Methylosarcina fibrata AML-C10: one gene and its partner. The main gene of each other region encodes a partner of the protein of the gene in region 2 in a complex. Links are inferred from orthologs where the notes say so. Each region holds a gene or a part of one and is shown on either strand. Other genes may lie near its edges.

Region 1 (2,894 bases), 400 kb from region 2 along the record:
TTCAGCTTCATGGGCGGTTTTCTGATGGTCGGCGTCCTGGTGGCCTTTCTGGCCGGGCTCGGCGCGATTTTCTTCACGCTGCCCGCTCTGTCGCTGGCGGTATCGGCGATGTTCATTTTGCTGATGTCCGGCATGATCCTGTTTCAGACCAGCGAAATCGTGCACGGTGGTGAAACCAATTACATTCTGGCGACCGTGTCGCTGTACGTGTCGGTTTACAATTTGTTTCTGAGCTTGCTGCAACTGTTCGGAGTATTCGGCGGTGACGAGTAAGCCGTCGATTTCGGCCGTTTCTTTCAAGCCGACTAAGACAAGCCCGGTCTCGACCGCCGGGCTTTTTGTTTTATTGTGGGTGCTGTCCGGCTGTCAGACCGTGGCTCCGCCGGAGCAGGTGACCGCTTCGTTCTGGGAAGCCATGGTGCGGGGCGATCTGGAGTCCGCGAGAAAACACACAACGCCGGAGACTCGAAATCTCGTCGTAAAACAGCAAAATCTGGAAAACGGCTCGGTCGACACGGGTTCGGTGGACGTGGACGGCAGCAATGCAAGAGTCTTCACGATTCTTACCCTGAAAAAGCCCGAAAACAAGGTGCTGTCTTTCGAAACGGTTTTATTGAAAGAAAATCGGCAATGGCAAGTCGATTATCAGGCCACGCTGGACAATCTTTCCTTGCTGCCTTTGGGAGCGCTTTTCAAAAGCCTCAGGACGATCGGCGATACCATTAATAAGGAGCTGGAACGGCAAATACCGCTCTTTGAAAATCAGCTCAAGTCGTTCAGCGAGGAATTACTGCGCCAACTGGAAGAATTTCGCCGGCAGCTCGAAAAAGCCGCCCCTCCCGATAACCGCCGGTCCGGAACGATTTAATCTTCGTTCTTCCTTTCTGTATGTGGCCTGGCTGGCCCGAGGTGCGTCCTTAGCCCTGCCTCCCGGATTCCGGACAACTTTTTTAGCCGGTTTGATGCTCCCTTTTCAAGGGCGGGTTAGAGTATCATAATACGATTTGGGACGAGCTCAATGAAATTACTGGCGGTGGAAACCGCAACCGAAGCCTGTTCGGCGGCGCTATGGATCGATTGCGCCGTAATCGAACGTTATCAGCGCACCCAAAGGGACCATACCCGCCTGGTCTTGCCGATGATCGACGGCTTGATGGCGGAGGCAGGGCTTAGGCCCCGCGATCTGGACGGACTGGCTTTCGGCCGGGGACCCGGTTCGTTCACCGGCGTGCGCATTGCCACCGGCATCATCCAGGGCATTGCCTTCGGCGCCGACTTGCCGATCGTTCCGGTTTCCACGCTGGCGGCCTTGGCGCAAGAGTTCTTCGACCGGAACTCGGCCGAGGTGGCGTTTACCGCGATGGATGCCCGAATGGGAGAAATTTACTGGGGCGTCTATCGGAGAGGCGAGAAGGGTTATGCCGAGTTAATAGGCCCGGAACGGGTCATTCCGGCGGATAAGATCGAGTTTCCCGACCTCCGCGGGGTCGGCATCGGCACCGGCTGGGGCGTTTACCGGGAAGAACTGGCGAAACGGCTGGCGGGCCGTCTAGACGGTATCGAAGCCGATCATCTGCCGAGAGCGGGCGCGGTCGCGCGCTTGGGAGCGCATGGCTTCGAACGGGGGCTGGCCGTGCCGGTCGAGGAAGCGATGCCCGTTTATTTGCGGGACCAGGTTGCAAAAAAAGAATCGGAGCGCTAATACGGTATAATGTCCTTCTTTGTCTCCGGTTTTTCGATAAAATGGCTCAGTTTTTTGCAATTCATCCCGATAATCCGCAACTGCGGCTAATCCACCGAACCGTGGAGATCGTACGGGAAGGCGGCGTCGTCGCCTATCCCACCGACTCTTCGTACGCCATCGGTTGCCATATCGGCGACAAGCAGTCGATGGATCGGATTCGACGGATCCGGCAATTGGACGACAAGCACAACTTTACGCTGGTCTGCAAGGATCTGGCGCAGGTATCGACCTTTACCAAAATAGGCAATGACGCTTATCGAATGATCAAGGCGCTGACGCCCGGCCCTTTTACTTTTATCCTCGAAGCCACCCGGGAAGTTCCGCGCCGGCTGCAGCATCTCAGGAAAAAAACCATCGGCGTGCGCATTCCGGACCATGCCGTGGCGATGCTGCTGGTGAAAGAACTCGAAGAGCCTTTGTTGAGCACCAGCTTGATTTTGCCCGGAGAGACCGACGGCCTGTCCGATCCCTACGAAATTCGGGAAAGGCTGGAGCATCAACTGGATTTGGTGATCGATGCCGGCAATATCGAGTTTGCCGAGACCACCGTAATTGAATTTACCAATAAAGGCCCTGAAATCATCCGGCAGGGTATTGGTATGGCGCCCATGTTAGATTGATCGAGACGACAGAATTATGATGAATGAATTGACGCTGATGCAGCGGATCGTGGTATGGATACTTCCAGTCATTTTTGCGATTACCGTGCACGAAGTCGCGCACGGCTGGGTCGCCAGGAAATTCGGCGACAACACCGCTTATCAGTTGGGCCGGTTGACGTTGAATCCGCTCAAGCACATCGACTGGCTGGGAACCGTCATTCTTCCCGGCTTGTTGTTACTGTCGGGTACCGGTTTCATCTTCGGCTGGGCCAAACCCGTTCCGGTCGACGCCAGGAATTTTAAAAAACCGCTCAAAGATATGGCTTGGGTCGCCCTGGCCGGTCCCGGCGCCAATTTGCTGATGGCCGTCGGCTGGGCCTTATTGGCCCGCCTGGGCGTGATTATCGCCGTGGAAGCGATTTCGCTGCCGCTGATCTATGCCGGCATCGCGGGCATATCGATCAATCTGGTGCTGGCGCTGGTGAATCTTCTGCCGATTCCGCCGCTGGACGGAAGCCGGATAGTCACCGGGTTTTTGCCCCATTATT
Region 2 (2,982 bases):
ACCGGGCGAATCCTTTTGTTATACCAGCGGCGCGATGATTGAGACTCCGGTCGGTACCATGCAGGGGGAATACCTTATGCGCTCGGACGAGGGTGATAATTTCAGCGCTCGCATCCCTCGCTTTACCCTGTCGATACCAAGAACCCTGCACTGATTTATGGCCATTTATGCCATCGGCGACATTCAAGGTTGTTTCGATGAATTGCTGAGACTCCTGGAGACCGTTTCTTTCGATCCCAAGGCCGATCAACTCTGGTTTACCGGCGATCTGGTCAATCGCGGACCCAAATCGCTGGAAACCTTGCGGTTCGTCAAATCGCTGGGCAATTCGGCCATCACCGTCCTGGGCAATCACGACCTGCATTTACTGGCCGCCGCCTCGGCGCCGGCCATCGCCAGGAAAAAAAATTCGCTGGACCCGGTTCTCGAAGCGCCGGATCGGGACGAGCTGCTCGACTGGCTCAGGCATCGGCCGCTGCTTCATTACAGCGACAATTACTGCCTGATCCACGCCGGCCTGCCGCCGCAATGGGATTTGCAACAAGCCTTACAAATGGCCCGGCTGGCGGAACAAGCCTTGCGAGCGCCGGATCATCAGGTTTTTATCGGCCGGATGTACGGCAACGAGCCCAGCCTCTGGTCGCCCGATTTAACAGGCATTGCCCGGCTGCGCTTCATTGTCAACTGCCTTACCCGCATGCGTTATTGCGACGAACAGGGGCGGCTGGACTTCGATCACAACGGCCCGCCGGGAACGCAACCGGATCATCTGATGCCCTGGTTCGAAGCGCCGAACCGCAAAAACTCGGAGTTACGGATTGTCTGCGGCCACTGGTCGTCCCTGGGGTATTACGAAGGACACAACTGTTATGCCATCGACACGGGCTGTCTCTGGGGCGGGCAACTGACGGCGCTGAGGCTGGGCGATCCGGTGCGGCGTTTCAGCATCGATTGCCCGAGGCGGCAGAATCCGAATAAATCTTAGCCGACTGCCGGCAGCCTACTCAGCGCGGCTCGGAAGAGCCGATTCATATCAAGCAACGGCCGGCGGCTTTTGGCAACTTCTTCAAACCGGAGCCAGATCACTCATGGGCCAGCGCGGCCGGGCCAGAATATCCAACCCTTGGTGCTGACCGGCCAGAAGGCGCTGACATCCCGCATAGGCAATCATGGCGCCGTTGTCGGTACAAAATTCGGTTCGGGGAAAATAAATGCGGGCCTTTTCCTTTTCCGCCATCACCGCCAGGGCACCTCGGATAGCGCGATTGGCGCTGACTCCGCCGGCGACCACCAGCCTGTTCAGTCCGGTCTGTTGAAGGGCTCTTCTGCATTTTATGGCCAGGGTATCGGCGACCGCTTCTTGAAAGGCGGCCGCAATATCGGCTTTATCCTGCTCGCATTTCGCACCGGCATGAAACGCGTTGAGCGCGTGCGTCTTCAAGCCGCTAAAACTGAAGTCCAGACCGGGACGGTCGGTCATCGGCCGCGGAAACTGAATCTTCGGCCGTCCTTCTTCGGCAAGAGCCGCTAAACGAGGACCTCCGGGATACCCCAGACCGAGCATCTTTGCCGTTTTGTCGAATGCTTCACCCGCTGCGTCATCCAGCGATTCTCCGAGCACCTCGTATCGACCGATTCCTTGAACCCAGACCAGCAAGGTATGACCTCCGGAAATAAGCAAGGCGACAAAAGGAAAATCCGGCGGATCTTGTTCCAGCATCGGAGCCAACAGGTGTCCTTCCATATGATGCACGGCCACCGCCGGAATTTGCCATGCCCAGGCCAGGCTTCGGGCCGTGGCGGCGCCGACCAGCAAGGCCCCCATCAATCCGGGACCCGCGGTATAGGCAATCCCGTTGATATCCTTGCTTTCCAGCCGGCTTTCGCGGAGCGATTGTTTGATCAACGGCACCAGTTTGCGGATGTGATCGCGCGAGGCCAGTTCGGGAACGACGCCGCCATAATCGCTGTGCATCTCGACTTGACTGTATAATAAGTGAATAACCAGCCCTTTTTGATCGTGATAAACGGCGACCCCCGTTTCGTCACAGGAAGTTTCTATACCTAAAACGTACATTGAGTTTTTGAAAATGGTAAAAAAATGGTATAATTAAAAGTTACGTACGTTTATATGGTACATAATTTTTAACTTTACATATTAACACATCTGGATCGATAAATGCCGTCAGTAAAAATCAAAGAAAACGAACCTTTCGATATCGCCATTCGCCGCTTTAAACGCGCGTGCGAGAAAGCCGGAGTATTGGCCGAAGTCCGCCGCCGCGAATTTTATGAAAAACCCACTTCGGAACGCAAACGCAAAGGCGCCGCTGCCGTCAAGCGCCACCTGAAGAAACTGGCGAGAGAGCGCTACGCGCTAAAAAATCTGCGTCGCGGCCGTCCTGCGGTTTGACAAGGCTGCCATGATGGAATCATCAATAACGGATCGCATCAAGGACGACATGAAAGCCGCTATGAAAGGCGGCGACAAATTCAGACTGGGCGTGATTCGTTTGATTCTGGCCGCCATTAAGCAGGTCGAAGTCGATGAACGGATTACGGTGGATAACGACCGAGCCATTCTGGTGCTGGACAAGCTGCTGAAACAGCGGCGCGAATCCATCCGGCAGTTTACCGACGCCGGCCGGCTTGATCTGGCGGAAGCGGAAGAGGCCGAGGCGAAAATAATCCAGGAATTCCTGCCGCAAGCCCTGACCGAAGCGGAAATCGATGCAATGATCAACGAGGCAATTGCCGAGTCCGGCGCCGGGTCGATCAAGGACATGGGGAAAGTTATGAGCTTGCTGAAAGCCAGAATGCAAGGGCGCGCCGATATGTCGGCAGTGAGCAACAAAATCAAGGCTGCATTATCGGCTTAGGCGCTTCCGTTCCGGTATCGGCCATGTCCGGCGGCAGAATTCCCCGCACCTTTATTGACGATCTTTTAGCTCGGGTTGATCTGGTCGATTTGATCGATACCCA

What was found. The genes of interacting proteins can lie anywhere in the genome.
Region 1: the proteins of tsaD (region 2) and tsaB are in contact, whole or in part, in a solved structure (PDB 4WQ4), measured with the Escherichia coli proteins. The link is inferred for Methylosarcina fibrata AML-C10 from one-to-one orthologs.

The regions. Positions count from the first base shown.
Region 1 is NZ_KB889965.1:4,217,660-4,220,553, forward strand. The notes cover bases 39-2,860. They hold tsaB (tRNA (adenosine(37)-N6)-threonylcarbamoyltransferase complex dimerization subunit type 1 TsaB), read left to right. Parts: upstream 39-1,018; coding sequence 1,019-1,702; downstream 1,703-2,860. Other genes in these bases: A3OW_RS0119775 (Bax inhibitor-1/YccA family protein), read left to right, coding at 39-273; A3OW_RS0119780 (hypothetical protein), read left to right, coding at 263-868; A3OW_RS0119790 (L-threonylcarbamoyladenylate synthase), read left to right, coding at 1,744-2,364; A3OW_RS0119795 (site-2 protease family protein), read left to right, coding at 2,381-2,860. Outside these bases: more of A3OW_RS0119775, read left to right, coding at 1-38; more of A3OW_RS0119795, read left to right, coding at 2,861-2,894. UniProt on the Escherichia coli protein: Required for the formation of a threonylcarbamoyl group on adenosine at position 37 (t(6)A37) in tRNAs that read codons beginning with adenine.
Region 2 is NZ_KB889965.1:4,617,970-4,620,951, reverse strand. The notes cover bases 73-2,982. They hold tsaD (tRNA (adenosine(37)-N6)-threonylcarbamoyltransferase complex transferase subunit TsaD), read right to left. Parts: upstream 2,078-2,982; coding sequence 1,067-2,077; downstream 73-1,066. Other genes in these bases: dnaG (DNA primase), read left to right, coding at 2,903-2,982; A3OW_RS0121880 (GatB/YqeY domain-containing protein), read left to right, coding at 2,427-2,879; rpsU (30S ribosomal protein S21), read left to right, coding at 2,180-2,413; A3OW_RS0121895 (symmetrical bis(5'-nucleosyl)-tetraphosphatase), read left to right, coding at 158-985; apaG (Co2+/Mg2+ efflux protein ApaG), read left to right, coding at 73-154. In the rest of the region: more of apaG, read left to right, coding at 1-72.